Regions from separate parts of the Streptomyces sp. NPDC091289 genome, predicted to be linked through region 1. Evidence: predicted binding sites of a transcription regulator. Region 1 holds the regulator's gene; the other holds the start of a gene.

Region 1 (15,398 bases):
GCCACCGGCTCCCGTTCGCCGCGATCGCCCTGGTCGCCCTGCTCGTCTGGCCCGCGACCGCCCGGCTCGGCGGTGCCACGAGGGCGGAGGAGGAGACCGCCTCAGCGGTCACCGGCCGGCTCCCGCACCGCCGTTCCGGGCTCGTCCTGGCGGGCGGCATGCTCGTCTGGTCCATGGCGCAGAACGCGCTGTGGGGCGTGAGCAGCCGCATCGGCCTGGTGCAGGCGGGGCTGTCCGAGGTCACCGTCGGCGCGGTGTTCGCCGCCGCGCTCGGTGCGGGGCTGCTCGGGGTGACGGGCGCCGGGCTGCTCGGCGCGCGGCTCGGCCGGGCGGTGCCGATCGGGCTGGGGACCGTGGTCATCGCGGCGAGCATCGTGCTGAGCTCCTCGGCCCGGGATCTCGGGTCGTTCGCGACCGGCGAGGTGCTGTGGAACACCTTCTATCCGGTGGTCCTCTCCTACCTCATCGGTCTGGCCGCCTCCCTGGACGTACGCGGCCGCTGGGCGGTGCTGGCGGGCTCGGCCTCCTCGGTGGGGGTGGCCTGCGGTCCGCTGCTGGGCAGTGTGCTCTCCGAGGAGGCCGGCTATCCGGTGATGGGGCTGATCCTGGGGGCGGCCACCCTGCTGGTCGCCGTCCCGGTGACCGCGGTGGCGCTGCACACCGGCGGCCGTCCGCTGGTGCCCGGTTCGGTGCGCCGCCGCGGTGGCGCACCGGCCGCCCTGCTCGCCGCCACCACCGGAGGCCTGCCCGGCGCGGTGCCGAAGCTCGGTTCACCCGAGCAGGCCGTCACGGAGCTGCGCGTACCGGCCCTGCGGCGCAGGCGGCTGGTGCGCAGCGCGATCCGGACGGCCGGTCCGGACGGCGGTTCCGGTCAGTCGAACGCGTACGCCTCGACCTCGGACAGGTAGCGCGCCCGGCGCTCCTCGTCGTGGTCGAGGAAGGCCGCCTCGAAGGAGTTGCGGGCCAGGGTGCGCAGTTGCTCCGGTTCCAGGGCGAGGGCGTCCCGTACGGCGTCGAAGTTGTCGCCCGCGTACCCGCCGAAGTAGGCGGGGTCGTCGGAGTTGACCGTGCAGAGCAGGCCCGCCGCCATCATCCGGGGCAGCGGGTGGTCGGTGAGCTTGTCGACCGTGCGCAGCCTGACGTTGGAGAGCGGGCAGAGCGTGAGCGGCACCCGGTCGGCAACCAGCCGGGCCACCAGTTCCGGGTCCTCCATGCAGCGCAGTCCGTGGTCGACGCGCTCGACGCCGAGGATGTCCAGGGCCTCCCGGATGTACTCCGGCGGGCCCTCCTCCCCCGCGTGGGCCACCTTGCGCAGGCCGAGGGCGGTGGCTTCCTCGTACACCGCGCGGAACTTGGCGGGCGGGTGGCCGACCTCGGCGGAGTCCAGGCCGATCGCGGTGATCCGGTGCAGATAGGGCTTGGCCGCGTCCAGGGTGCCGAGGGCCGCTTCGGCGGACAGGTCGCGCAGGAAGCACATGATCAGCTGGGTGGAGATGCCGTGCTTCTCCTCGCTGTGCTCCAGCGCCCGGCCGATCCCTTCGACGACCGTGCCGATCGGGACGCCCCGGGCGGTGTGGGCCTGCGGGTCGAAGAAGATCTCGGCGTGCCGGACGCCCTGGGCGGCGGCGCGGGTGAGGTAGGCGTCGACGAGTTCGGCGAAGTCCTCCTCCGTACGCAGCACGGCCATCAGCGCGTAGTAGAGGTCCAGGAAGGACTGGAGGTCGTCGAACGCGTAGGCGGCGCGCAGTTCGTCGGTGGTGGCGTACGGCAGGGCCACTCCGTTGCGCTCCGCGAGGGCGAAGGCCAGCTCGGGTTCGAGGGTGCCTTCGATGTGGAGGTGGAGTTCGGCCTTGGGGAGGTGCACGGTGTCTCGCAAACGGTGGTGCGGTTGTTGACGGTGGTCCGGTTGTTTCAGTGGTGGTGCCGGGTGGGGACCGGGACCCGGATCAGGTCCTGGGCGACGGTGAGTTCGCCGTCGAACCCGGCGGCGCGGGCCTGGGTCTCGAAGAGTTCCGGGTCGCTGTAGCGCTGGGAGAAGTGGGTCAGCACCAGGTGGCGTACGCCTGACTCCTTCGCCACCCGGGCGGCCTGTCCGGCGGTCAGGTGGCCGTGGTCGGTGGCCAGCTTCTCGTCCTCGTCGAGGAAGGTCGATTCGATGACGAGCATGTCGCAGCCCTCGGCGAGCGCGTACACCCCGTCGCAGAGCCGGGTGTCCATGACGAACGCGAACCGCTGTCCGCGCCGGTGCTCGGAGACCTGCTCCAGGGTGACGCCGCCGAGGGCGCCTTCGCGCTGGAGGCGGCCGACGTCCGGTCCGGCGATGCCGTGCTCCTTCAGGAGGGCGGGCAGCATGCGGCGGGTGTCGGGCTCGGTGAGGCGGTAGCCGTACGACTCGACGGGGTGCGAGAGCTTGTGGCTGTCCAGGGTGTACGCGGGGGTGGTGGCGAGGACACCGCCGGGTCCGGCGACCGGGGCCTGGGTCAGCTCGACGGTCTCGCGGTAGGCGGTGGCGTACCGCAGCCGGTCGAAGAAGTGCTGTCCGCTCGCCGGGTAGTGCGCGGTCACCGGGTGCGGCACCTGGTCGAGGTTGATCCGCTGGATCACCCCGGCGAGGCCGAGGGAGTGGTCGCCGTGGAAGTGGGTGACGCAGATCCGGTGGATGTCGTGCGCGGCGACGCCGGCCCGCAGCATCTGGCGCTGGGTGCCCTCGCCGGGATCGAAGAGGATGCCCTCGCCGTCCCAGCGCAGCAGATAGCCGTTGTGGTTGCGGTGCCGGGTGGGGACCTGGCTGGCGGTGCCGAGCACCACCAGCTCGCGTACGGACATGGGGAAGGGCTCCTACGGGGCGGGCGTTATCCGGGCGGCCACTGGAGGCCGCGGCCGCCCAGGACGTGGGCATGCGCGTGGAAGACGGTCTGGCCGGCGCCGGAGCCCGTGTTGAGGATGATCCGGTAGCCGGTGGAGTCGATCTTCTCGTCGGCGGCGACCGCTCCGGCCTCGCGCAGCACGTCCGCGGCGATCCGCGGTTCGGCGGCGGCGAGGGAGGCGGCGTCCGGGTAGTGGACCTTGGGGATGACCAGGACGTGGGTCGGGGCCTGCGGGTTGATGTCGCGGAAGGCGACGGTGGTCTCGCTCTCACGGACGATGGTCGCCGGGATGTCTGCCGAGACGATCTTGCAGAACAGGCAGTCGGACTGCGGCTCTCCCGCCATGGCCGGGCCTCCTCGTTCGCTGGTGATCAGTACAGGTGCATGCTAACGCCGGGGCCCGGCGCCGACGGCGGGCCGCCCCGGCGGTCCCCCGTCGGGACGGTTCACCCCCAGCGTCCCGTGCGTCCCAGCAGCAGCGCGGTCGCGGCCGTCCCGGCGGTGGAGGTGCGCAGCACGCTGCGGCCGAGGCGGTAGGGGCGGGCGCCCGCCTCGGCGAAGGCGGCCAGTTCCTGCGGGGAGACGCCGCCCTCCGGTCCGACGACGAGCACGATCGTGCCGGTGGCGGGGAGTTCGGCGGTGGCGAGGGGGGTGCTGTCGTGGTCGCGGTCCTCGTGGAGGACCCCGGCGAAGTCGGCGGTGGCGAGCAGGGCGGCGACCTGCTTGGTCGTCATGGCCTCGGTCACCTCGGGGAAGCGCACGCGGCGGGACTGCTTGCCGGCCTCGCGTGCCGTGCTGCGCCACTTCGTCAGGGCCTTGGCGCCCCGGTCGCCCTTCCACTGGGTGATGCAGCGGGCCGCCTGCCAGGGCACGATCGCGTCGACGCCGGTCTCGGTCATCGTCTCGACGGCCAGTTCGCCCCGGTCGCCCTTGGGGAGGGCCTGGACGACGGTGATCCGGGGTGTGGGCTCCGGCTCCTCCTGGACGCCCGCGCGGACGGTGACGGTCAGGCGGTCCTTGCCCTCGGCGGCGTGGACGACGCCGTCCGCCCAGTGGCCGAGGCCGTCGGTGAGGACGACGTCCTCGCCGGGTTGGAGCCGCTTGACGGAGACGGCGTGCCGTCCTTCGGGTCCCTCCAGGACGAACTCCGGCCCGGTGGGCATCCGTTCGACGACGAAGACCGGTGCGGTCACCGGGGGCTCCTCATGCTCAGGGCCGACCGGGCGGCCTCCAGTTCGGCGGCGAGCAGCTCGATCAGCTCGCCCGCGGGCAGTTCGCGGGCCATGCGGTGGCCCTGTCCGGCCCACAGCGCCATGCCCTGGGCGTCCCCGGCCTTGGCGGCGGCCCGGCGCAGCCCGGTGGTGACGTAGTGGACCTGGGGGTAGGCGGCGGGGGCGTACGGACCGTGTTCGCGGACGAAGCGGTTGACCAGGCCGCGGGCGGGCCGCCCGGAGAAGGCGCGGGTCAGTTCGGTGCGGGCGAACAGCGGGTTGGTCAGGGCCTGCTTGTGCAGCAGGTGGGCCCCGGACTCGGGGCAGATCAGGAAGGCGGTGCCGAGCTGGGCGGCGTCGGCGCCCGCCGCGAGGACGGCGGCGATCTGGGCGCCGCGCATCAGGCCACCGGCGGCGACGACCGGGATCTGCACGGTCTCGCGGACCTGGGTGATGAGGGAGAGCAGTCCGGTGCCGGCGTGGCCGGCCTCCGGGTCGTCGCGGTGGGTGGACTGGTGGCCGCCCGCCTCGACGCCCTGGACGCAGAGGGTGTCGGCGCCCGCCCACTGGGCGCTCTGGGCCTCCTCGGCGGAGGTGACCGTGACGATGGTGTGCGTCCCGGCCCTGGCGAAGGCGTCCAGGGTGTCGCGGGTGGGGCAGCCGAAGGTGAAGGAGACCACCGGGACCGGGTCCTCCAGCAGGATCGCGACCTTCGCCTCGTAGCCGTCGTCGCCGCTGCTGTCCGGGTCGCCGAGCGGGGTCTCGTACCAGGTGGCCTCGCCGGCGAGCTGGTGGCGGTAGACCTCGACGGCGCTGGGGTCGGCGAGCGCGGGCTGCGGCATGAAGAGGTTGACGCCGAACGGCCCGCCGGTGAGCCGGCGCAGCTGTTTGATCTCGTTGTACATCCCGTCCGCCGTTTTGTACCCGGCGGCCAGGAACCCGAGCCCGCCGGCATCGGCGACGGCCCCGGCGAGCTGGGGTCCGGACGCGCCGCCCGCCATGGGGGCCTGCACGATCGGATACCGGCAGAGATCGGTCAACTCGGAGGACATGACCGCATCGTGCCACGTGCCCGTGCACGGGGCCGAATCAGCCAGCCGACGTCCTGACCGGTTCTCCCTCCGTACACGGCACCGCCCGCCGGTACGGAACCGGCGGGCGGTGCGGTGAAAGGGGAGGAAGCGGTTCAGCGGCCGTTGAACGCGTCCTTCAGCCGGGAGAAGAGCCCCTGCTGACCTGGCTGAAACTGGCCCAGGGGCCGCTCCTCGCCGCGCAGCTTGGAGAACTCCCGCAGGAGCCGCTCCTGTTCCGCGTCGAGCTTGGAGGGGGTCGTCACCTCGACGTGCACGATCAGGTCGCCCCGGCCGCCACCGCGCAGATGCGTGATCCCGCGCCCATGCAGGGGCACGGACTGGCCGGACTGGGTGCCGGGCCGGATGTCGATCTCCTCCAGGCCGTCCAGCGTCTCCAGCGGGCACTTGGTGCCGAGGGCCGCGGCCGTCATGGGGATGGTGACCGTGCAGTGCAGGTCGTCGCCGCGCCGCTGGAACACGGCGTGCGGCAGCTCGTGGATCTCCACGTACAGATCGCCGGCCGGGCCGCCGCCGGGGCCGACCTCGCCCTCTCCGGCGAGCTGGATGCGGGTGCCGTTGTCGACGCCCGCGGGGATCTTGACCGTGAGCGTGCGCCGCGAGCGGATGCGGCCGTCGCCGGCGCACTCCGGGCAGGGGGTGGGCACGACCGTGCCGAAGCCCTGGCACTGCGGGCAGGGTCGCGAGGTCATGACCTGGCCCAGGAAGGACCGGGTGACCTGCGAGACCTCGCCGCGGCCGCGGCACATGTCACAGGTCTGGGCGGAGGTCCCGGGGGCCGCGCCCTCGCCGCTGCAGGTGTTGCAGACGACGGCCGTGTCGACCTGGATGTCCTTGGTGGTGCCGAAGGCCGCCTCGTTGAGGTCGATCTCCAGCCGGATCATGGCGTCCTGGCCGCGCCGGGTGCGCGAACGGGGCCCGCGCTGCGCGGCGTTGCCGAAGAACGCGTCCATGATGTCGGAGAAGTTGCCGAAGCCGCCGGCTCCGAAACCGCCCGCGCCACCGCCGCCACCGCCACTGGCGGAGAGCGGGTCGCCGCCGAGGTCGTAGACCTGCTTCTTCTGCGGGTCCGAGAGCACCTCGTAAGCGGCGTTGATCTCCTTGAACCGCTCCTGGGTCTTCGGGTCCGGGTTGACATCCGGGTGCAGCTCGCGTGCGAGCCGACGGAATGCCTTCTTGATCTCGTCCTGAGATGCGTCGCGGCGCACGCCGAGTACGGCGTAGTAGTCCGTGGCCACTTACGACTCCGCCAGGATCTGTCCGACGTAACGTGCCACTGCGCGTACCGCTCCCATCGTTCCGGGGTAGTCCATGCGGGTCGGTCCGACCACGCCGAGTTTGGCGACTGCCTCGTCGCCCGAACCGTAGCCGACCGCGACGACGGACGTGGAGTTGAGCCCCTCGTGGGCGTTCTCGTGCCCGATACGTACGGTCATGCCCGAGTCCGTTGCCTCACCGAGCAGCTTCAGCAGGACGACCTGTTCCTCCAGTGCTTCCAGCACCGGCCGGATCATCACCGGGAAGTCGTGTCCGAAGCGTGTGAGGTTGGAGGTGCCGCCGATCATCAGCCGCTCCTCCGTCTCCTCGACCAATGTTTCGAGGAGGGTGGAAAGGACCGTGGAAACCGTCCCCCGGTCCTCGCTGTCGAAGGATTCCGGCAGCTCCTGCACCAGCTGCGGGACATCCGCGAAGCGGCGTCCGACGACCCGGCTGTTGAGCCGGGCCCGCAGATCCGCGAGCGATGCCTCGCCGAACGGTGCAGGGCAGTCGATCATACGCTGTTCGACCCGGCCGGTGTCCGTGATCAGGACGAGCATCAGCCGGGCGGGGGCGAGCGCCAGCAGTTCCACGTGCCGCACCGTCGAGCGGGTCAGCGAGGGGTACTGCACGACGGCGACCTGCCGGGTCAGCTGCGCGAGCAGCCGCACCGTCCGGCCGACCACGTCGTCGAGGTCGACCGCGCCGTCGAGGAAGTTCTGGATGGCCCGGCGCTCGGGCGAGGACAGCGGCTTGACGCCCGCGAGCCTGTCGACGAAGAGGCGGTACCCCTTGTCGGTGGGGATGCGGCCCGCGCTCGTGTGGGGCTGGGCGATGAAGCCCTCGTCCTCCAGCACCGCCATGTCGTTGCGGACGGTGGCCGGGGAGACCCCCAGCCGGTGCCGCTCGGTCAGCGCCTTCGAGCCGACGGGCTCCTCGGTGCCGACGTAGTCCTGGACGATGGCGCGCAGCACTTCGAGTCTGCGTTCGCTGAGCATCGCGCACACCTCCAGCTGTGTTTCTCCGGATTCCTCCGGTGTCCGGCTGGCACTCGGTGTGTTCGAGTGCCAGCAATCCCCCGGTCAGTGTACGGGGGTGGGGTGGGGCCGGGGCAAGGGCGACCGGCCACGCTCCCACGAGACTGCGCAGGTCGTTGCCGATAGCGTCGTTGTATGGACGTCGCTTGGGAAGACTTCGGCTGGGAGCGGTTGGGCAACGGTATCGGCAGGCGGCGGCTCCCGGGCTGGGATGCCACCGCCGGGCTGGTCGCCGGGCCGGACGGCGTATTGCTGTACGACACCGGCGCCACGCTGCGCGAGGGCGTCGAGCTGCGGCGGCAGGCCGAGGCGCTGCTCGGGCGGAGGGTGACGCATATCGCACTGAGCCACCCGCATTTCGATCATGTGCTGGGCACGGCGGCGTTCGCCGGGGCGCAGGTGTACGGGGCGGTGGGCGTCGGGGCTCTGCTGCGGGACGAGGCGGAGGGCCTGTGCGTCTCGTCGGTGCGTCACGGGGTCGCGGAGGACGAGGCGGCCCGGTCGGTGGACACGCTGGTGGTCCCGCACCACGAGGTGTGCGGCGACTGGACGCTCGACCTGGGCGGCGGCCGGCAGGTGCTGCTGGCGAACGTGGGCCCGGGGCACAGCGGCCATGACCTCGCGGTGCTGGTGCCGGGGGTGGACGGCGGGCCTCCGGTGGTGTTCTGCGGTGATCTGGTCGAGGAGTCGGGCGAGCCGCAGGCGGGCCCGGACGCGATCACCTCGCGCTGGCCGGCCGCGCTGGAGCGGCTGCTGGCGCTGGGCGGCGAGGACGCGCTGTACGTGCCGGGGCACGGGGCGGTGGTGGACGCGGGCTTCGTCCGGGCGCAGCGGGCGTCGTTGGAAGAGCGGTTCGCGACAGTGTGACGATTATCGTCGGTCCATGCGCAGCTACCAGCCGGACCTGACCCCGCCGTGGAAGCGGTCCGCCCCCGTGCCCGAGGTGCCCGCCGAACCCGATCTGGTCGTGGAGGAGGTCGGCAGCGGTTTCTGCGGGGCGGTGATCCGCTGCGAGAAGACGGCCCAGGGCCCGACGGTGACCCTGGAGGACCGGTTCGGCAAGCACCGGGTGTTCCCGATGGAGCCGCGCGGCTTCCTGCTGGAGGGCAAGGTCGTCACGCTGGTGCGCCCGGGGACCGGCGGTCCGGTGCGTCCCACCCGTACGGCTTCCGGTTCGGTGGCGGTGCCCGGGGCGCGGGCCCGGGTGGCGCGGGCCGGGCGGATCTATGTGGAGGGCCGGCACGACGCGGAGCTGGTCGAGCGGGTGTGGGGCGACGACCTGCGCATCGAGGGCGTGGTGGTCGAGTATCTGGAGGGCGTCGACGACCTCCCGGCCATCGTGGGCGAGTTCGCGCCGGGGCCGGACGCCCGGCTCGGCGTGCTGGTGGACCACCTGGTGACCGGCTCCAAGGAGTCCCGGATCGCGGCGCGGGTCTCGGACCCGCATGTGCTGGTGGTGGGCCACCCGTACATCGACGTGTGGGAGGCGGTGAAGCCGTCCTCGGTGGGGATCGACGCCTGGCCGGTGGTGCCGAGGGGCCAGGACTGGAAGACGGGTGTGTGCCGGGCGCTGGGGTGGCCGGAGAACACCGGGGCGGCCTGGCAGCACATCCTGTCCAAGGTGCGCAGCTACAAGGACCTGGAACCCCAACTCCTGGGCCGGGTGGAGGAATTGATCGACTTCGTCACTCTTCCGGACTGATGTCCCCCGGCTGATGCCCGTTCGTCCCGGACGATCACGTGCCGATCCCTATGAATGCCTGCGCCCCACACGCACCATCGGTTATTGAGGGGGGAGAACGGGCAGGCGGTTCACGGGCCGAAGGGTTCGAGGGAGCCGAAGGGTCCACGGGGGAAGGACACGGGGCGATGGCGCGCGAGGTCTGGCGGGACAGTGCGGACAACGAGGCGGCCTCGGCCGTCTTCCATCTGATGCAGCAGCTGATCGACCGCTACCGGGTCAACCGGCCCGTGATGCCGCTCGTGGTGGCCCAGGCGGCGGACGCCGGGGCCGGGCCGGAGATCGACGCCCGGGTGGAGCGGGTCGTCCACCAGGTGCACCGGGCCAACGCGTTACGCCGGGTGCCGGTGCGGCTGCTGGACGGCGAGGGCGCCACCCCGTACGAGGCGGCGCTCGCCATGGTGCGCACGCTCTCCGAGAAACCGTGGGAGACCCGCGAGAACACCCAGTACAAGACCTTCTCCTTTCCCCGCTCCCGGCTGCTCGGGGCGATCGAGCAGGCCACCGCGACGGTGGTCGAGCAGTCCGACGGGAACACCTCCGAGGTCCGCGAGGAAAGGATTCTGGAGCAGCTCAGCCGGCTGCGCTGGCGGTCCGGCCGGCCGCGCCGGGGCAGCTGGTGGGAGTCGCTGCGGGATTCGGTGCGGCCCGAGACGTTCGTCGGCGCGCTCTTCATCGCCCTGCTCAGCGTGCTGCTCGGGGAGATCGACTGGCTGCTGACGGCCCTGGTGGCGGCCGTCGCGCTGCTGGGGCTCGCCGTGGTGGGCCTGGCGAGCCGGGCCGCGCCGCCGCTGCTGTGGCTGCGCCGGGCCAGCCGGTGGTTCGCCACCACCTCGTCGCTGGCCGCCTCCAGCACCGGCTATCCGTCGGACGGCTGGTCGTGGTTCTCGCCGAGCGGTTCGTGGCGGGTGATCCGGGCGCGGGCGGCGGCGGTCGCGGAGCGGGTGGCGGACGCGGGGGCGGGCGACGAGCACGCGCGCCAGTTCCATCTGGAGCTGCGGGTGCAGGCGCTGCTGGAGGACCTGCGGCACAACTACCGCCCGCACTCCCTGGACTGGCGGCGCGGCAAGCGCACGGTCCCGCCGGTGGTGTTCCTGCCCCGGGCCACGCAGGACAACGGCGGCATCCTGCTGATCAACGCGATCAACAACGTACGGTCGCGGCGCAGCGAGGTGGATCCGCTGCTGCTGCTCGCCTCGCTGCCGGCCCCGGAGATCATGCGGCACACCCCGCCGCTGCCCCCGGAGCGGCCGGGGCCCGGTGCGCCGGCCGGCTCCTCGGGGGCCCGGGCCCGCTACGAGCGCTGGGTGGACGATCTGAGCCTGGGCCAGTCGCCGGTGGCGGCGGCGACGCTGGCGTGGGTGCTGCTGCTGCCGCTGTCCACCGAGAAGCTGACCCATGAGCACGCGCACGCGCAGCTCGTCACCCACCGGGTGCGGCGGACCTGGGCGTGGTGGGTGATGTCGCGGGCGAGCATCGCCGTGCTCGTCGTGGGCTCGCTGCTGGGGGCGTTCCTGTGGGCCGGGCACTGGCGCGATACGTACTGCCACGGGCCGCTGACCGACCGCAACACGGACGGGATCTGGGCCGGGGAGGGGGACGACCGGGAGTGCGTGGGGGTGGCGACCGCGCCCGAGGTGCTCTTCGCCCGGGGCAACGGCCTGGAGCTGAACGGGGCCGGGAAGGGCATCACGTTCGAGCGGATCGAGCAGGCGATCCGTGAGGAGAACGCCGACATCGAGCCGGGCGACGCGTATGTGACGGTCGTGTACGCCGGGCCGCTGACCGCCACGGGCAAGGACCGGGAGCGGACCCGCAAGGGTCTGGAGGAGCTGACCGGCGTCTACCTCCAGCAGCGGGCGGTGAACAAGACCGTGGGCCGGTCAGTGAAGCTGCGGGTGCTGACCGCCAACGGCGGCGAGGACATGTTGCGGCAGCTCACCGCCGTACGGAAGATCATCGAGGTGGCCCGGCGGGATCCGTCGGTGGTCGGGGTGGTCGGTCTCGGCCGCAACACCGACGAGAGCGACGACGCGACGCGGCTGCTGCGCGATGCCGGGCTGCCGCTGGTGAACACGACGAACTCCAGCGGCGAGCTGCCCCGCCGGTTCCCCAACTACTTCGGGCTCGCGGCGACGGACGAGGAGCAGACGTACGCGCTCGGGCTGGTCGCCCGGCAGATCGCGCAGGGCCTCGACCGCCCGCACGCGATCGTGCTGTCGCGCGGGGACCGCAACGGCGACCTGGACCGGTACACCGCCGAGCAGCGGGCCGCGGGCAAGGAGATGCTGCGGACGTCGGGCTTCTCGCTGGGCCAGGACGTGAGCTACGACCTCGCGGGCGGGGCGAGCCTGAATGACCCGCTGACCACCATCTGCCAGGCCGATCGGGTGCCGGACGCGCTGTATTTCGCGGGGCGGGTCGAGGACGTGCCGACGCTGATGGCGGGCCTGTCGGGCACCACCGGGTGCTCGGACCGGCGGATGACGGTGTTCACGGGGGACGATCTGACGAAGGGCACCTTCGACGACAGCACGTCGATCGCGGCCAACGTCACGCTCTACCACAGCTCCCTCGCCCCGCTGGACCGGGGAAAGAACCTCGGCTTCTACGGGGACGCGTACCGCACGCTGCGGGCGCTGCACCCCGACGGGGAGGTCGCCTCGCTGGCCTCGGGGCGTCCGGCGTACGAGGACGAGCTGTTCGCCAGCGGGCAGACCGTCATCTCCTACAGCGCGACGGCGGCCCTGTACGACGCCGCGGCGCGCGGCGACAAGCGGCGGAGCGCGGCGGAGACGTGGGCGACGCTGCACACGGTGGACCTCAACAACATGCCCACGGGGACGATCTCGTTCAGCCGGGCGAAGTCCTCGGTCTCGGACCATGTGCACGGTCTCAACATCGTCAAGGTGGTCCGGCCGGGGCCGAGCGCCGAGCGGACCCTGGTGTGCGGCAAGCCGGCCGGGGTCGCGCCGCCGCTGACGGCGAAGGAGTGCAAGCCGTGAGGCAGCCGTCCCGGGGACTCAGTCGACCAGGTCGCGGACGACGGCGTCGGCCAGGAGCCGCCCGCGCAGGGTGAGGACCGCACGGCCCTCCTCGTACGGTGCCGGGTCCAGCAGTCCGTCGGTCAGGGCGCGCCGGGAGGCGGCGAGGCCGTCGGGTTTCAGGAGGTCCAGCGGGCAGCCCTCGCGGAGCCGCAGCTCCAGCAGGATGCGCTCGACCCGGCGGTCCTCGTCAGCGAGGATCTCGCGGCCGGCGCCGGGCGAGCGGCCCTCGGAGAGCGCCTGGGCGTACGCGCCGGGGTGCTTCACGTTCCACCAGCGGACCCCGCCGACGTGGCTGTGGGCTCCGGGGCCCGCGCCCCACCAGTCGGCGCCGCGCCAGTACAGCTCGTTGTGGAGGCAGCGGCCGGCCTCGGTGGTGGCCCAGTTGGAGACCTCGTACCAGTCGAAGCCGGCGGCGGCGAAGGCCTCGTCCGCGATGAGATAGCGGTCGGCGTGCGCGTCGTCGTCGGTCATCGGGATCTCGCCGCGCCGGATGCGGCGGGCGAGCTGGGTGCCCTCCTCGACGATCAGGGCGTACGCGGAGACATGGTCGGGGCCCGCGCCGATCGCGGCGTCCAGGGTGGCCCGCCAGTCGTCGTCGGACTCGCCGGGGGTGCCGTAGATCAGGTCGAGGTTGACGTGGTCGAAGCCCGCCGCCCGGGCCTCGGCGACGCAGGCCTCGGGGCGGCCGGGGGTGTGCGTACGGTCCAGGATCTTCAGGACGTGCTGCTTGGCGCTCTGCATGCCGAAGGAGACCCGGTTGAAGCCGCCCTCGCGCAGGGCGGAGAGGTAGGCCGGGTCGACGGACTCCGGATTCGCCTCGGTGGTGATCTCCGCGTCCTCCGCGAGCCCGAACTCATCCCGGATCGACGCCAGCATCCGTACGAGATCGGCGGCGGGCAGCAGGGTGGGCGTGCCGCCGCCGACGAAGACGGTGCGGACCGGGCGCGGATCGTCGCCGAGGACCTTGCGGGCCTGGCGGACCTCCTCGATCAGATGCGCGGCGTAGTTGTCGCGGGAGGCCAGCGCTCCGCCGGAGCCGCGCAGCTCGGTGGCGGTGTAGGTGTTGAAGTCGCAGTAGCCGCAGCGGGTGGCGCAGTACGGCACGTGCAGATAGAAGCCGAGCGGGCGGTCGGCTGCGCCTTCCAGGGCGTGGCGGGGCAGCGCCCCGTCGTCGGGCACGGGCTCACCATCGGGCAGTACGGAAGGCATACCGACCATTGTCGCTCGCCGCGGAGGCGTATTGCTCCGCTCACTCCGCGTGCAGCACCAGCAGGGCCACGTCGTCGTCCGGCGGCTGCTCGGCGAACTCGTGGACCGCCCGTCGGATCCGCTCGGCGGTGGCGTCGGCGGGCAGCCCGGCGCACCCGGCCAGCACCCGGGCCAGCCCGTCCCCGTCGTCGAACATCAGCGGGCCCGACCGCCGCTCGGTCACCCCGTCCGTGACGCAGAGCAGGGTGTCCCCGGGCGCGAGGTCGAAGACCTGGCTCTCGTAGGCCACGTCCTCGACGACCCCGAGCAGCACCTGGGGCTCGGCGGCCGGGCGTACGGAGCCGTCGGGGCGCAGCAGCAGCGGCAGCGGGTGCCCGGCGCTGGCCACCGTGCAGCGGACCCCGCCGTCGGGGAGCGGCACGACCTCCCCGTACAGCAGGGAGAGGAACCGTGACTGGGTGCCGTCGTGGAGCTGCTGGCCCCCGGCGGCGGCGACCATCAGGGCGGCGGCCTCGGCGGCCTCCATGGCGTCGTCGAGGAGCAGCCGGTTCAGCCGGTCCAGGACCTCGCCGACGCCGAAGCCCTCGCGGGAGAGCAGCCGCAGCCAGGGGCGGGCGAGGCCGGTGACGACGGCGGCCTCGGGGCCGGAGCCCTGGACGTCGCCGAGGACGAAGCACCAGCGGTCGCCGGGGCACGGGAAAATGTCGTAGAAGTCACCGCCGACCACGCCGTCGTCGCTCGGTTCGTAGACGAGGGCGCTCGTGACGCCGGGGATCTCGGCGACCTTGCTGGGGAGCAGGCCGCGCTGGAGGATCCGGCTGATGGTGGCCTGCCGGGTGTAGGCGCGGGCGGCGCCGACGGCGAGGCCGAGGCGGCGGACGAAGTCCTCGATGAGCGAGGCGACGGCCTCGGGCACCTGGGTGACGCCCTCACGGCCGACGAGGACGGTCCCGAGCGCCCGGCCACCGGCGGTGATCCGGAACGCGAGCGCGGCCCCGTCGCGGCCGCCGGGGTGCGGGGGCGGGGCGTCCTCGGCCTGCCCGGGCCGGCCGGCGGGGTGGGCCGGCCAGGGCACGGGGACGGGCACGGGGCCGGGGCCGACGCCGGCGGGGAGGCGGAGAGGCTCCCGCTCCAGGGCGGTGCGCAGCGGCTCGGTGCCGGTCTCGTCGCTGTGCCAGACGCGGGCGAGCCGGGGTTCGGCGGCCGGTCCCCCGCCCTCGGTCTCCAGCCAGATCGCGCACCAGTCCGCCAGCCGGGGCACCAGGAGCTGACCCGCTATGGCGGCCACCAGGTCCTCGTCGAGCTGTCCGGCGAGCAGATCGGAGGCCTCGGCGAGGAAGGCCGGGGCGCCCCGGCTGTCCCAGACCGCGTCGTCGCGCTCGGTGCGCCGCGCGGCGGGGGCGAGGATCTCGGCGGCGCGCAGGCCGCGTCGGAGGGCCTCCCCGTCGGGCGGGGCGGGCGGGGCGCTCCAGTCGTCGACGGGCAGGCGGGCCCAGACGGTCTTGAGGCCGGTGCGGTAGGTGATACCCCAGGAGTCGGCGAGGGTGGCGACGAGCTGGAGGCCCCGGCCGTACTCGGCGGGGTCGGGCAGCTCCCCCGCGACCGCGCCGGCCGGTTCGGGGCCCGGGCCCGGCTCGTCGCCGCTCACCGGGCGGGCCGGGTGGTGGTCGGTGACCTCCAGGACGAGGGCGGCCGTCGGCTCGTCGTCGCCGCCCTCCTCCTCCAGTCTGAGGACCAGGTCGACCGTGGTCCCGGCGTGCACGACGGCGTTGGTGACCAGCTCGTTGGTGACGGTCACGGCGTCGTCGGCCAGCCGGTCGCTGAACCCCACGGCGGCGGGCACCCCGAGTCCGGTCCACTCGGCGAGCGCGGCGCGCACGAACCGGCGGGCGGCGGACGGGGCGAGCGGTATGCCGGGCAGGCTGGTGCGGCTGGCCA
Region 2 (15,398 bases), on a different contig from region 1:
AGTTCGCGTCCGCCCCGCGCGGCCACCGGAGAGAGACCCGTGCGCGATGCGCGCGGAGTCTGCGAGCGCCGCGCCCGCGGCCGAGGATCTGCATGATCCGCATGATGCGCCGGTGTGCCGAGCTCCTATCCTGAGCGGACGCGAACGGCTCCGGCCGACGCGAACGACCGCAGGGGACAAGGCCATCGGGGGATCGGGTCAGCATGGGCGAGGGCGCGGGCAAGGACAGCGGGCGGTACACGGCGATGGAGGGGATACGGCCGCTCGCGGCCGGTGATCCGGTTCGGATCGGGCCCTATCCGCTGCTCGGCCGGCTCGGTGCGGGCGGGATGGGCCGGGTGTATCTGGCCCGCTCGGCGGGCGGGCGGACCGTGGCTGTGAAGGTGGTGCACGAGGAGCACATCGCGAACGGGGAGTTCCGGGCCCGCTTCCGCCGGGAGATCGAGGCGGCCCGCCGGGTCGGCGGCCGTTACACCGCCCCCGTGCTCGACGCCGACCCCGACGCCGGGCAGCCGTGGGTGGCCACCGGCTATGTGCCGGGCCCCTCCCTGGAACAGGCGGTCCGGGAACACGGACCGCTGCCCGCCGACTCGGTGTACGCCCTGGCCGAGGGGCTGTTGAGGGCGCTGCGCGGTATCCATGCCGCCGGGATCGTCCACCGCGACCTGAAGCCGTCCAACGTCCTGCTCACCGTCGACGGGCCCCGCGTCATCGACTTCGGCATCGCCCGCGCGCTCCAGGTCTCCGTCGAGTCCCTGCTGACCAGTACGGGCATGGTCATCGGCTCGCCCGGCTTCATGGCGCCCGAGCAGATCCTCGGTGAGGAGACCGGGCCCGGCGCGGACGTCTTCTCGCTCGGCTGTGTGCTGATGTACGCGGCCACCGGGCAGTTGCCGTTCGGCGCCGGGGTGAGCAACCAGCACGCCGTGATGTTCCGGATCGTCCAGTCCCCGCCGGACCTCACCGCGGTGTCCGACGCCCCCTTGCGTGAGCTGATCGAACGCTGCCTGACCAAGAGCGCCTCCGAACGCCCCGGCGTGGACGCGCTGTTGGAGAGCCTGACGCCCGCGCAGTCCTCCGACGCCCTTCGCGGCGCCTGGCTGCCGCCCGTGCTCCTGGCCCGGCTGGCACAGCAGTCGGCGCTGCTGCTCGACGCCGAGGTGCCGGAGGGCGGGGAGGCCGCGGAGGTCGCGGAGGTTGCGGAGGTCGCGGAAGTTGCGGAAGTTGCAGTTGGGCCGGGCGACACCGACGTACCGGAGGCCGCTGACGACGTACCGGAGGCAGAGAAGTCTGCCGCCCCTTCCGCTGCTCGTGATCTCGGCACGGTCGACCTGCGGCCGGCACCGGTGAAGGGCGACGAGCCGGACCCGGCGCCGGAGCCGACGCCCGCTCTCACATCCGCGCCGGCCGGAGACCGGCCCCGCCACCGCCGTCGGCGTACCTGGGTCATCGCGGCCGTCGTCGTCGCCGTTCTCGCCGCCGGTGGCACCACGGCCTTCCTCAAGCGCGGCCCCGGTGGCTCCGCCGCGCCGCCCGCCGCAGGTGGCACCCCTTCCAGCCCCGCGGCCTCGCCCTCCGAAGAGGGCGACGAGAAGGACGACGAGGGCGGGGCGAAGGACGGCGAGAAGGAGAAGGGGAAGAAGGAGAAGGAGAAGGGGTCGGAGAAGGACCAGGACGGCGACAGAGGGGCTGACGGCGGTCAGGGCGCCGGCGGCGGTGACGCCGACGGCTCCGCTTCCGGCGGTGGATCGTCCGGGGACGAGGGGGCCGGTGGATCCGGCGGGGGCGGCGCGCAGGGCGGAGCCGGTTCCTCCGGGTCCGGTTCGTCGGGGTCCGGTTCGTCCGGGTCCGGCGGCTCCGGGGGTGCCGCGAAGCCGCCCGCCCCGGACCCGGACCCCCCGGCCCCGGACGGCCGGGTGCCGCAGCACTTCGTGGGGACCTGGTCCATCGCGTCCCAGTACGACGTCCTCCAGCCCCACACCGTGGTCGTCCGCCGGGTGTCGCCGGGGCAGAGCGCGGTCACCCTCATCGCCGACGTACAGGGTTCGGGGCACTGCGAGTACACGGCGAAGCTGACGTCCGTGGCGGACGGCGGGAAGCGGATCAACGTCGGTACCGCTGTGGTGGACAAGGCCCGGTCCGGCGGTATGTGCCGTGACACCGACGCCTCGTTCTTCACGGTCGCCGGGTCCGGCATCCTGCACGACGTCGGCCCCGCCCACGGCAGCGGCTACCGCTACAACCGCGCCTGAGCGGAGGGGTTCACCGGACCGTCAGCCCGGGGCCTCGCCCGGGTACGCGTTCTCGAACGCCGCGTGGAACAGGGCCGTGACGTCCTGCCCGGTGAGGCCTTCGGCGCGGGCCCGGTCCAGCCAGTCGTCGAGGGTGGCGCGCAGGGGCGAGCCGGGGCCGGACTGGGGCTGGGCGAGGGAGCGGGTGATGAACGTGCCCGCTCCCTGGCGTACTTCGGCGAGGCCCATGCGTTCCAGTTCGCGGTAGGCCTTGAGGGTGGTGTTCGGGTTGACCTTGGTGGTCGCGGCGACCTGGGCCGCGGTGGGCAGCCGGTCGCCCTCCTCCAGCGCTCCCATGCGCAGCGCCTGCTCGACCTGCCGGACGATCTGGAGATAGGTCGCCACTCCACTGCGCCGGTCGATGCGGAACACGACCACGGACTTCACCTTCCGCTCGATTGCCGACACTTTACGTAGGGGGAGAGGGCGGACCTAGAGCGGCCGGCGCGAGACCCGCCACAGGGTGAACGCCGTGAGCAGGGCCGTTCCGGCGAGCAGGATGCCCGCCGCGATCCACTGCATCGACGCCATCTGGCTGTAGTCGAGGTACTCGATGACGTCGTTGACGATGCCGTGTTCCTTGATGCACGCGTTCTGCGCCTTGTCGGTCGCCTCGGCGCAGGTGCCCCACCCGTACAGGGTTCCGTCGGCGCTGCCGACCCAGCGGTCCACCTCGTACGCGTCGTCGAAGCGGGCGGGGAGTTCGGAGTCCATCGGGTACGTGAACATCTGCGTGGTGCCGAGGCGTACGCGTACTTCGTCCCAGATGAACATGGTGGTGATGATGGTGAAGAGGAACGCCCCCACCATCGCCGGGAGCACCCGGCGGACCAGGACGCCGATGGTGACGCCCGCCGCGGTGAGGAAGAGCAGGAACGCGGGCAGGACGGGCCCGGTGTTGTCGAAGATGGCGCCGTCGATCCAGTCGCTGAGGAAGACGGAGCGGTACGGCTCCCACCACCAGGTGAACAGGACCGAGAGCACCACGCCGGAGACCAGCGCGAGGGTGTAGGCCAGGGCCAGCTTGGCGATCAGCCACTGGCGGCGGGTGACGGACTGGGTGGTGACGAGCTGCGCGGTGCCGTTCTCCTGGTCGCCCGCGATGAGCGGGGCGCCGATGAAGACGGCGAGGATCAGGGGGAGGCCGCCGAGGATGGTGGTGACGTATTCGTAGCCGCGGTTGTTCTCCATCGGCTGCCCGGCGTCCTTCTCCGGCCAGCCCTTCGCGTCGAGCAGCTGGATCAGCTGGTGGCGCTCGTACACGATCCAGAACGCGCACAGCAGGGTGAGGCCGAGGATGCAGACCAGCGCGGTGCGGTGCTGGCGCACGACCAGCCAGGGCAGGCCGTGCAACAGGCGTCGGCGGGAACCGGTTTCGGGTGCGGATCCGGCGGGCTTCTCGGTGACGGTGGTGCTCATGCGGCCTGGGTCCCTTCGGCCTCGACGCGGGCGCCCTGCGTGTAGAGCGAGGGCGCGTCCGGGGAGCGGAGATGGGCGAGGAGGACTTCCTCCAGGGAGGGTTCGACGGTTTCCCAGTTGGCCGGGAGCGGGCTCTTCGGCCGGATCATCGCCTGGAACTGCCGTCCCTGGAGGCGGGTTTCGACGACCGTGTGGCGGTCGAGCTCGGGCGGCAGCGCGCCGTCCCGGGTGACCCCGGTGACCAGCGTGTGGGCCGGGACCAGGGCGTCGGCGTCACCGGCCATCCGGATCCGGCCCTCGGCGACGACCAGCAGGTAGTCGCACATGTCCTCCAGCTCGGTCAGCATGTGCGAGGACATCACCACCGTGGTGCCGCGTTCGACGGCCTCCGCCATCAGCAGGGTGCTCATCTCGTCGCGGGCCAGCGGGTCGAGGTCCGACATCGGCTCGTCCAGGAGCAGCAGGTCGGGCCGCTTGCCGAAGGCGAGCGCGAAGGCCACGCGGGTGCGCTGGCCGCCGGAGAGCGTGCCCACCCGGGCGTCCAGCGGGACGTTGCCCGAGCGGACGATCCGCTCCGCCGCCACCGCGTCCCAGCCAGGGTTCAGCTCGGCGCCCATGCGCAGGGTCTCGGCCACGGTGAACCGCTTGAACAGCGGCTTCTCCTGCCCGAGGAACGCGAAGGTGGGCATCACCGCGGGGTCGTCGACGGGGACGCCGAAGACCCGCAGTTCGCCGGTGGTCGGCTGCACCTGCCGGGTCGCCAGTCCGAGCAGGGTGCTCTTGCCGGCCCCGTTCGGGCCGACCAGACCGCAGATGCGGCCGGCCGGAATCCGGAAGGAACAGTCGCGCAGCGCCCAGCCGCGCCGGTAGCGCTTGCCCAGGCCGCGGGCTTCCAGGGCCCAGCTGCCGGACGTCGCGTTCGGGGTGCTCATTTCTGCCACGCGCCTCGCCTCGATTCCATTAGTCAATTAATGGAATCATGGAGTCGTGAGGGAATGACTGTCAAGCGAGGCAGGCCGCGGGGCGGAGCCCCGGCCCGGCCCGGACCCGGCGGCAGAGGGCCCGCACCCGATAGGCTCGCCCCATGGGCAGTCACCCGGAACGTCTTCCGACCCCGACCACCCCGGCCGGCCGCGAGGGGCTCGACGCCGTTCTCGCCCGGCCCGACCGCGCGGTCGTCGCCCTCGACTTCGACGGCACGCTCGCCGACATCGTCCCGGACCCCGAGCAGGCCCGCGCCCACCCCGGCACGGTGGCCGCGCTCGCCGCGCTCGCGCCGAAGGTCGCCGCCATCGCGGTGATCACCGGCCGGCCGGCGGGCGTCGCCGTGCGCTACGGAGGCTTCGCGGGGGTCCCGGGCCTGGAGCACCTCGTCGTGCTCGGGCACTACGGCGCCGAGCGCTGGGACGCCGTGACCGGTACCGTCCACGCCCCCGCCCCGCACCCGGGCGTCACCGCGGTGCGCGCCGAACTCCCCGGCGTGCTGCACGAGTTCGGCTCCTGGCACGGCACCTGGATCGAGGAGAAGGGGCAGGCTGTCGCCGTCCACACCCGGCGCGCCGAGGATCCGCAGGCGGCCTTCGAGACGTTGCGCGGACCGCTCGGCGAGCTGGCCGCGAAGCACGGACTGATCGTCGAACCGGGCCGCCTGGTCCTGGAGTTGCGCCCGCCCGGCATGGACAAGGGCGTCGCGCTCGCCACGTTCGTCGCCGAGCTGGACGCCGAGTCCGTGATCTACGCGGGCGACGACCTCGGGGACCTCGCCGCGTTCGCCGCCGTGGAGAAGCTGCGGACCGAGGGCCCGGACGGCATCCCGGGCCTCCTGGTGTGCAGCGGCAGCGCCGAGGTGCCCGAACTGGCCGAGCGCGCCGACCTGTCGGTGCCGGGCCCGGCCGCCGTGGTGGACTTCCTGGCGGCCCTGGCCGAGCGGCTCTGAGCCGGATCAGGAGACCGGCGGCTCTGAGCCGGGTCGCGGCCCCGCCTCACCCCTGCCGCAGCGCCTCCAGCTGGTCCAGGAACCACTGCTGCGGCGGCAGCGCGGTCGCCGCCTCGGCCAGCCGTTTCGTGCGGCCGGAGCGCTCGTCCCCGCTCATCGTCAGCGCCTCGTGCAGGGCTTCCGCCGTGCCCGTCACGTCGTACGGGTTCACCACGATCGCGTCCTCGCCCAGCTCCTCGTACGCCCCCGCCTCCCGCGACAGCACCAGCGCGCAGCCGTGGTCGGAGACGACCGGGATCTCCTTGGCGACCAGGTTCATGCCGTCGCGGATCGGGTTGACCAGGGCCACGTCCGCCAGCCGGTACGCGGCCAGCGAGCGGGCGAAGTCGTCCTTGACGTGGAGGACGACCGGGGTCCAACTCTCCGTGCCGTACGCCCCGTTGATCTCCGTGGCCAGGGTCTGCACCGCCGCCGTGTAGTCCCGGTAGACGGCGAGGTCCTGGCGGGAGGGGTAGGCGAAGGCGATGTGGACGACGCGCTCGCGCCACTCGGGGTGGGCGTCCAGCAGGGTCCGGTACGCGTGCAGGCCGCGCACGATGTTCTTGGACAGCTCGGTGCGGTCCACCCGGACGATGGTCTTCCGGCCCTCGCCCACCTGCTCCCGCAGCGCCGCCATCCGCTCCTCCACGTCCGGCTCCTGCGAGCGGCGGCGCAGGAAGTCCGCGTCGGCCCCGAGGCCGTGCACCCCGATCCTGGTCCGGCCCGTGCCGCCGAGGATCTCCGTACAGCAGCCGATGAACGCGTCCGCCCAGCGCCGGGTCAGGAACGCGGCCCGGTCCGCGCCGAGGATGCCGCGCAGCAGCTGTTCGGCGATGTCGTCGGGCAGCAGCCGGAAGTAGTCCACGGGCGCCCACGGGGTGTGCGAGAAGTGGCCGATCCTGAGGTCCGGGCGCAGCTCGCGGAGCATCCCGGGGACCAGGGCCAGGTGGTAGTCCTGCACGAGGACCGCCGCCCCGGGGGCCGCCTCCTCGGCGAGCGCCTCGGCGAAGGCCCGGTTGTACGTCTCGTACGAGGCCCACTGCCGGCGGAACTCCGCGTCGAAGACCGGCTCCACGGGCGTCTGGTAGAGCAGGTGGTGGACGAACCACAGCACCGAGTTGGCGATGCCGTTGTACGCGTCGGCGTGGATCCCGGCGTCGATGTCGAGCATTCGTACGCCCGCTTCGCCGACCCCGCGCCGGACCGCCTCGCGGTCGCCGTCGCCGAGGGCCGCGCAGACCCACAGCTTGTCGTCGACGGCGCTCAGCCCGGAGACGAGACCGCCCCCGCCGCGCTTGGCGTCGAGCGTCCCGTCCTCGCCGAGCGTGTACGAGACCGGGCCGCGGTTGGACGCGACGAGGACCTGGGCAGTCGGGGAGGGTGCGTGCTCGGAGACCATGTAGCGGAACCTAGCCCGTTCGGGAAGCCCCCAAACGCCTCAGAGCTTCACCGCGGCCCCCGCCCCGGCTCTTTCGCGTTTCTCACGCCGCGTGGCGCTCCGCGTACTCCGCGATCTCCCGCATCGGCGGCCGCTCCTCCGTGTCCACCGCGTGGGTGCGGGGCACGAAGCCGTCCTCGCCGCGCTCGAACTGGGTCAGCGCGGGCCGCACCAGATGGCCCCGGGAGAGCCGCAGCTGCGCCGTGCGGTAGATCGCCGCCGCCATCCGGCCCAGCGCCTGCCCGTCCTGGTGGCGGTGTTTGCGTACGCCGACGTCGACCTGGCCCAGCGCGTCCAGGCCCACGGTGTGCAGCGCGTCGACCAGCAGGCCCAGCTCCACTCCGTAACCGACCGGGAACGGCAGCCGCTCCAGCAGGGACCGCCGCACCGCGTACTCGCCGCCCAGCGGCTGTACGAATCCGGCCAGCTGCGGCCAGTGCAGATTGAGCAGCGGGCGTGCCACCAGTTCGGTGACCCGGCCGCCCTGACCTGCGCTGTCGCCGAGCGGACGGTCGTACATCGCCTTGACGAACTGGACGGCCGGGTCGGTGAGCAGTGGCCCGATCGTGCCCGAGACGAAGTCCGCCGAGAAGTCCTTGAGGTCGGCGTCGATGAAGCAGACGATCTCGCCGCTGGTCACCAGGAGCGACCGCCACAGCACCTCGCCCTTGCCGGGGAGAGCCGGGATCCGAGGCAGGATCGCGTCCCGGTGGACCACCCGGGCGCCCGCCGCCCGGGCCACGGCGGCGGTGGCGTCGGTGGAGCCGGAGTCGATCACCACGAGCTCGTCGACGAGCCGTACCTTCTCCATCAGCTCGCGGCGGATCGTCGCCACGATCGCCCCGACCGTGGCCTCCTCGTTGAGCGCGGGCAGCACCACGCTCACCGACGTACGGTGCGGATCGGCGTCCCGGGCGTCGGTGAGCCGGTTCAGCGGGCGGTCGCCGGACGACCAGGAACGCCTGGTCAGCCAGCGTTCCACCTCTTCGAGCACGGTCGGAACTCCTTGCGTGTGAGCGGTGTGTGATCCATCTCGCGGTTCGGACGACTATCTCAACGGTCCGATGCTTCGGTTACAGTCTTGAACAACGCGTATGGCCGTCGCATGTCGGGGTCGGACCGCAGATAAACGCCTGGATCGAAGATCCAGTGCCATAGAGCTCATCCAGAGGGACTGAGGGAACGGCCCGTTGAAGTCCCGGCAACCCTCCTGCCGACCGCGAGGTCACGGTGGGGAAGGTGCCAATTCCGTCTTGTGGCGAAATGCGTCGCAAGGAAGATGAGGAGAAAGGGCCTCCGCCATCATGGCTGTTCAGACCGTCGCAGGTAATGCCACCACCGCCCCCGTGGACCTCGGTCCCGCTGCGGCGCTTTCCTGCCGCGAGTGCGGCGAGCGTTTCGAGCTCGGCCCCCTTTTCGCCTGTGCGTCCTGTTTCGGGCCGCTCGAAGTGGCCTACGACCTGCCCACCGGCTCCCCGGAGGAGCTGCGCAAGCGCATCGAGGCCGGCCCGGACAACATCTGGCGGTACGCCCCGCTGCTGCCGGTGCCCGCCGACGTCGCGGAGAAGCCCAACATCAATCCCGGCTTCACCAAGCTGGTCAAGGCCGACAACCTCGCCCGTGAGCTGGGCGTCACCGGCGGCCTGTACGTGAAGGACGACTCCGGCAACCCGACGCACTCCTTCAAGGACCGCGTCGTCGCCATCGCCGTCGAGGCCGCCCGCGCCTTCGGCTTCACCACCCTCTCCTGCTCCTCCACGGGCAACCTGGCCGGAGCCGTCGGCGCCGCCGCCGCCCGCGCCGGACTGCGCTCCTGCGTGTTCATCCCGCACGACCTGGAGCAGGGCAAGGTCGTCATGGCCGCGGTGTACGGCGGTGAGCTGGTCGGCATCGAGGGCAACTACGACGACGTCAACCGCTTCTGCTCCGAGCTCATCGGCGACCCGCTCGGCGAGGGCTGGGGCTTCGTCAACGTCAACCTCCGCCCGTACTACGGCGAGGGCTCCAAGACGCTGGCGTACGAGATCTGCGAGCAGCTCGGCTGGCGGCTGCCCGACCAGATCGTCATCCCGATCGCGTCCGGCTCCCAGCTGACGAAGATCGACAAGGGGCTCCAGGAGCTCATCAAGCTCGGCCTCGTCGAGGACCGCCCGTACAAGATCTTCGGCGCCCAGGCCGAGGGCTGCTCCCCGGTCTCCGCCGCCTTCAAGGCCGGCCACGACGTCGTACGGCCCCAGAAGCCGAAGACCATCGCCAAGTCGCTGGCCATCGGCAACCCGGCGGACGGCCCGTACGTCCTGGACATCGCCCGCCGCACCGGCGGCGCGGTGGAGGACGTCACCGACGAGCAGGTCGTCGACGCGATCAAGCTGCTGGCGCGCACCGAGGGCATCTTCGGCGAGACGGCGGGCGGCGTGACGCTCGGCGTGACGAAGAAGCTGATCGAGGCCGGCGTCATCGACCCGACGCTCACCACCGTCGTGGTGAACACCGGTGACGGCCTGAAGACGCTCGACGCGGTCTCCGCGACCTCGCAGGCCACGGCGACCATCAAGCCGAGCCTGGACGCCTTCCGCGCCGCGGGCCTCGGCTCCGCCTGACCACCCCAGACCGAAGGAAGAGAAGGGCACCCACCATGAGCGTCAAGGTCCGCATCCCCACCATCCTCCGTACGTACACGGGCGGCCAGGCCGAGGTCCCGGCGGAGGGCGCGAAGCTCTCCGAGGTCATCGCGTCCCTGGAGAAAGACCACCCCGGCATCGCGGCCCGCGTCCTGGACGACCAGGGCAAGCTGCGCCGCTTCGTGAACGTGTACGTCAACGACGACGACGTGCGCTTCGAGGGCGGCCTGGACGCGGCCACGCCGGACGGCGCGGGCGTCTCGATCATCCCCGCGGTCGCCGGCGGCTGCTGAATCGCCCCGGGCCGCTCCGCGGCGGCCCCCACCGCATGCTCGTGTGACCACAGTTGCCCCCTCCGCTCACAGAAGCGGAGGGGGCAATTCTGCATGGTTGAGCACGGTACAGTTGGGGAAACCCCATCCGCTGCCCGTGCCGCCCGCATATGAGAATGCGCCCGGCCCCGATAAGAAGCAGCCAAAGTGCGTGAACCTCTTGCGGCATAAGTGCCCTTTGCCTGGCCCGACTTGCCCGTAAATCTCAGCAAACCCGCATATTCGCGAGTTCTTCTGTGCCCGGAATTCTCGTCCGATTGACCTGTTGCAGAGGGCAGTTGGGCGGATACATTCGGCCGCGGTCGACGCGCTGCGGCGCCGCACACCCTCTCCTGTCGGGGGGTGAGTTCCGACCCGGGTCCGCGAAGTGCGGTCCCGTGCAAGGGCCAGTAATAGGGGAGTTAGGCATGGCTCAGGGCACCGTCAAGTGGTTCAACGCGGAGAAGGGGTACGGCTTCATCGCGGTCGACGGTGGTGCGGATGTTTTCGTCCACTACAGCGCGATCCAGATGGACGGGTACCGCACCCTCGAAGAGGGTCAGCGAGTTGAATTCGAGATCTCGCAGGGCCAGAAGGGGCCCCAGGCCGACATGGTCAAGCTCGCCGTCGGCTGAGCTCGGCGCGGTCGTCCGACGACACTACTCACGCACGCAGGGCCCGATCCCGGATCAGGGGATCGGGCCCTCCGTGCGTCCCGGCGGCCCGGTCCGGGGGCGCGCCGCCGTCCCCGTCCGGCGCCGCCGCTGTCCACATCCGACCGGGGACGCTTGCACTCGCAGGGGTCGAGTGCTAATCATTGGCGTTAGCACTCTCCAGGTGAGAGTGACAGAAACTTGGACCGGGCCGGTGAGGCCCGCAGGTGCGGTGGGGCAAGGAACCACCACGCAGGCAGGCCGTCCGTCGCGGGCGCCTCTCGGTCCGGAGAAATCCACCCCTGTCCGGGAGGACCACTTCACATGGCCAAGATCATCGCGTTCGACGAGGAGGCACGGCGCGGTCTCGAGCGCGGGATGAACCAGCTCGCCGACGCCGTCAAGGTCACCCTCGGCCCCAAGGGCCGTAACGTCGTCCTCGAGAAGAAGTGGGGCGCGCCCACGATCACCAACGATGGTGTTTCCATCGCCAAGGAGATCGAGCTCGAGGACCCGTACGAGAAGATCGGTGCGGAGCTGGTCAAGGAGGTCGCCAAGAAGACGGACGACGTCGCCGGCGACGGTACGACCACCGCCACCGTTCTGGCTCAGGCTCTCGTTCGCGAGGGTCTGCGCAACGTCGCCGCAGGCGCCAACCCGATGGCCCTCAAGCGGGGCATCGAGAAGGCCGTCGAGGCCGTCTCCGCCGCTCTGCTGGAGCAGGCCAAGGACGTGGAGACCAAGGAGCAGATCGCTTCGACCGCCTCCATCTCCGCCGCCGACACCGAGATCGGCGCCAAGATCGCCGAGGCGATGGACAAGGTCGGCAAGGAAGGCGTCATCACCGTCGAGGAGTCCCAGACCTTCGGTCTGGAGCTCGAGCTCACCGAGGGTATGCGCTTCGACAAGGGCTACATCTCGGCGTACTTCGCGACCGACATGGAGCGTATGGAGGCGTCGCTCGACGACCCGTACATCCTGATCGTCAACTCGAAGATCGGCAGCGTCAAGGACCTGATCCCGCTGCTGGAGAAGGTCATGCAGTCGGGCAAGCCCCTGCTGATCATCGCCGAGGACGTCGAGGGCGAGGCGCTCTCCACCCTGGTCGTCAACAAGATCAAGGGCACGTTCAAGTCCGTCGCCGTCAAGGCTCCGGGCTTCGGCGACCGCCGCAAGGCCATGCTCGCGGACATCGCCATCCTCACCGGTGGCACCGTGATCTCCGAGGAGGTCGGTCTCAAGCTGGAGAACGCCGGCCTGGACCTGCTCGGCCGTGCCCGCAAGGTCGTCATCACCAAGGACGAGACCACGATCGTCGACGGCGCCGGTGACAGCGACCAGGTTCAGGGTCGCGTCAACCAGATCCGTGCCGAGATCGAGAACTCCGACTCGGACTACGACCGCGAGAAGCTCCAGGAGCGTCTGGCGAAGCTGGCCGGCGGCGTGGCCGTCATCAAGGCCGGCGCCGCCACCGAGGTGGAGCTCAAGGAGCGCAAGCACCGCATCGAGGACGCGGTGCGCAACGCCAAGGCCGCCGTCGAGGAGGGCATCGTCGCCGGTGGTGGCGTGGCTCTGCTCCAGGCCTCGGCCGTCTTCGAGAAGCTCGACCTCACGGGCGACGAGGCGACCGGCGCCAACGCCGTGAAGCTCGCGCTGGAGGCCCCGCTCAAGCAGATCGCCGTCAACGGTGGTCTCGAGGGTGGCGTCGTCGTGGAGAAGGTCCGCAACCTGCCGATCGGTCACGGCCTCAACGCCGCGACCGGCGAGTACGTCGACATGATCGCCGAGGGCATTCTCGACCCGGCGAAGGTCACGCGCTCCGCTCTGCAGAACGCCGCGTCCATCGCCGCGCTCTTCCTCACCACCGAGGCCGTCATCGCCGACAAGCCCGAGAAGGCCGGCGCGGCCGCTCCGGGCGGCATGCCGGGCGGTGACATGGACTTCTGATCGGTTCCCGGTCCGCCGGGTCGATCGAAGCTCCGCGTACGTCCCACAGGGGCGGTATCTCCTTCACGGAGGTGCCGCCCCTGTGGCGTTCCCGACCGCACTGCGACAATGCGCCGGAGGACCGGAGGACCGGAGGGCCGGGGTGCCGGGGGGCCGGTGGACCGGTCGGTACGAGAACGGGGGACGGGATGATCAAGGACTGGAAGGGGGCCTCGTTCGTTCTGGGCGGGGCCGTGCTGTTCGCGCTGGGGCTGTTCATCGTGGTGACCGGGACGGGGCTCTCCGGCGCCCTCGGCATGCGGGTCGAGACCTTCGGCCGGATCGACTGCGACGACACCCGTACGGAGAAGGGGCAGACCGTCTGGCACTGCTTCGGGGAGACCCCGGCCCAGCAGCGCGCCAACGACGCGGAGCGCGAGCGGGTGGCCCAGGAGTCGCTGCGCGCCCATGTGGACGGCACGCCCAGGTCGGCGGAGATCCAGCGCGTCAGGATCCTCTTCGCCGACCACGACGGCCGTACCGACCCCGAGACCATCACCGCGACCCAGGTGTTCGACGGCGGACGCTGGTACGCCCACTCCTCGATGGTCGTCGGCTACGGCATGATCCCGCTGCTGCTGGGCGCGGGTGGCGCGGCCTGGGGCGGCTACCGGCTGCGCAGGCGGTAGTCACGGGGCGGTAGTCACCGGGCGGTTGCACGCGATGGGCGTGGTGGGTGCGGTTGGCGTGGCCGAATGGCTACTTGCCGTGCCCTTTCCCGTACGGCAGCACGGGTCGGTGCGACTGTGCCGATGACGGTGGCGCGCCCTCGGTCCCTGAGGTAAGGCGGACGCGAAGCCGCCCGGAGTTCCGTTCCGGGTGGTTCCCCGGTTCTCCCGACGGCCGCTCCCTCTCTTGGCAGCTCACCGCCCGGCCCGGCGACCGCATACAGCCATTGGTCCAGTCCACTACCCCCCTGTGCCCCGGTGGTGTGCGACTGCACATGGCGGCCGCCCGGCACCCCGGTCTCCGGTGGAGTCGCCCCGGAGCGGCCCGTTCCGAACCTCGCCGCTCACGCTATCCAGCCAACTTCGCACGGTAAGTCGGAATCATGCGTACCGGTTCGGCAGCGGGACATGATGGCTCTGGTGTTCACGTCGTGAACACCAGTCGCATGAGTAACGTCAGTTATGCAGAAGTTATTTGGGCATAACGGTCGTCAACCGTACGGAAGGGAAGGTGTCATGAAGCTGCAGAAGAAGGCTTATGTGAAGCCGTCACTGTTCAAGCAGGGCGACTTTTCGAAGAAGACCGCCGGCTACTTCGTCGGCTCGTACAAGGAGTACTGGACCCGGCGCATCGTCTGATCCGCCGACCTGTTTCCTGTGCGCAGAGTGAGAACTTCCGAAAGGTGAAGATGCCCGGCCAGCTGCGTGACTACTTCGTCGTCCTGCCGGACAGCGTGGCGGGAGCGGTGGTGGCCGGGCGGCTTCCCGCACCGGAAGCGACCGGGCCGGCCCCGCGGACGGGTGACGCCCTGACCGTCGCCCATCCCTCGGGCCGGCCCTGGGTCGTCGCCCGCCCACTGCACCGCAGGGTCAGCCACCTCGCCCGGGGCACGGACGCCCTCGTCCTCATCGGCCCGGACCGCGTCCCCGACGCCGTGCTCGCCGGGCTCCTGGAGGGCGCCCGGGACCGGGCCGGACTGGAACGCCGCCTCGCCCGGCTGCCCGGGCTCTACCACGTCGTCGCCCGGCTCTCCGGGGAGACATGGATCCGGGGCACCGCCTCCGGACTGCGCCGGATCTACCACGCCCGCCACCCGGAGGCCGGAACCCTCGCCTCCGACCGCCCGGCGGCCCTGGCCCGGCTGACCGACGCACCCCTGGACGACGGCGCGCTGGCGCTCCGGCTGCTGGACTTCGTGCCGCACCCCCTGAGCCGCCGTGTCGTGTGGCGGGGCGTGCACGAGACCGCCGCCGGGTACGGCCTGGCCCTGCCCGTCGCAGCACCGGGCACGGCCGCCGTCCCCGGCCCCACGGAGTACCGCTGGTGGGAGCCGCCGCCCGGGGAACTCTCCCTGGCGGAAGGGGCCCGAAGACTCGGTGACGCCGTCGCCGCCTCCGTACGCGCCCATGTCGGCGGCGTGGACCGGATCAGCTGCGAGCTCTCCGGCGGCATGGACTCCACGGCCCTCACCTTCGCCGCCCGGGAGACCGGCCCGGCGGCGCTGTCCCTGCTGACGGTCGCCGCCCGGGACCGCTACAGCGAGGACGAGACCTGGGCGCGACGGGCGGTCGAGGCCGCCGGCCGCACCACTCCGGGCGCCACCGTCCCCGCCCCCGCCACCGTCCCGGACCACCACATCATCCCCGCCGACGACGCCCCCTACTTCTACGCCGACCTCGCCGCCACCGCCGAAGAGTTGAACGACGAGCCGCTCCCCGTCGCCCCCGGCCGAGCCCGCGCGCACCTGCTCCTGAGCCGCGCCCACGCCACCGGCTCCCGCTACCACCTCACCGGCTACGGCGGCGACGAACTCTTCCTCGGCCTTCCCCACGCCTACCAGGACCTCTTCCACGGCAACCCCCTCACCGCCTGGAACCACCTCAGCGGCCTGCGCCACCAGCTCGGCTGGCCCCTCCTGCCCACGGTGAAGGCCCTGCTGGACCGCTCCACGTTCCCCCGCTGGATCGCGAACGCGGTCGGCACCGAACCCCAGCCCGTCGCCCGGACCCCGCTGCTCTCCTGGGGTGTACGCCAG

The links. The regulator HrcA, encoded in region 1, represses chaperone genes, less so after heat shock. The targets are predictions, from matches to a motif close to TTNGCACTCNGNNNNNCNGAGTGCNAA.
Region 2: the regulator HrcA is predicted to act here: its motif matches at 10,843-10,869, upstream of groL (chaperonin GroEL).

The regions. Positions count from the first base shown of each region.
Region 1 covers NZ_JBIVUT010000014.1:94,931-110,328, reverse strand. The annotation lists gene ACIQPT_RS20095 (MFS transporter) at 1-908, shown strand, start outside; gene ACIQPT_RS20090 (adenosine deaminase) at 872-1,864, opposite strand; gene ACIQPT_RS20085 (ribonuclease Z) at 1,912-2,826, opposite strand; gene ACIQPT_RS20080 (histidine triad nucleotide-binding protein) at 2,853-3,212, opposite strand; gene ACIQPT_RS20075 (16S rRNA (uracil(1498)-N(3))-methyltransferase) at 3,314-4,060, opposite strand; gene ACIQPT_RS20070 (nitronate monooxygenase) at 4,057-5,130, opposite strand; gene dnaJ (molecular chaperone DnaJ) at 5,265-6,407, opposite strand; gene hrcA (heat-inducible transcriptional repressor HrcA) at 6,408-7,424, opposite strand; gene ACIQPT_RS20055 (MBL fold metallo-hydrolase) at 7,599-8,330, shown strand; gene ACIQPT_RS20050 (DUF3097 domain-containing protein) at 8,347-9,165, shown strand; gene ACIQPT_RS20045 (hypothetical protein) at 9,333-12,209, shown strand; gene hemW (radical SAM family heme chaperone HemW) at 12,228-13,469, opposite strand; gene ACIQPT_RS20035 (SpoIIE family protein phosphatase) at 13,501-15,398, opposite strand, start outside.
Region 2 covers NZ_JBIVUT010000002.1:25,663-41,060, forward strand. The annotation lists gene ACIQPT_RS02250 (serine/threonine-protein kinase) at 204-2,252, shown strand; gene ACIQPT_RS02255 (GntR family transcriptional regulator) at 2,274-2,678, opposite strand; gene ACIQPT_RS02260 (ABC transporter permease) at 2,724-3,710, opposite strand; gene ACIQPT_RS02265 (ABC transporter ATP-binding protein) at 3,707-4,651, opposite strand; gene otsB (trehalose-phosphatase) at 4,795-5,646, shown strand; gene ACIQPT_RS02275 (trehalose-6-phosphate synthase) at 5,693-7,084, opposite strand; gene ACIQPT_RS02280 (glucosyl-3-phosphoglycerate synthase) at 7,167-8,117, opposite strand; SAM riboswitch class I at 8,282-8,409, shown strand; gene thrC (threonine synthase) at 8,428-9,723, shown strand; gene ACIQPT_RS02290 (MoaD/ThiS family protein) at 9,759-10,037, shown strand; gene ACIQPT_RS02295 (cold-shock protein) at 10,484-10,690, shown strand; gene groL (chaperonin GroEL) at 11,033-12,655, shown strand; gene ACIQPT_RS02305 (hypothetical protein) at 12,844-13,323, shown strand; gene ACIQPT_RS02310 (keywimysin-related RiPP) at 13,879-14,001, shown strand; gene ACIQPT_RS02315 (asparagine synthase-related protein) at 14,052-15,398, shown strand, end outside.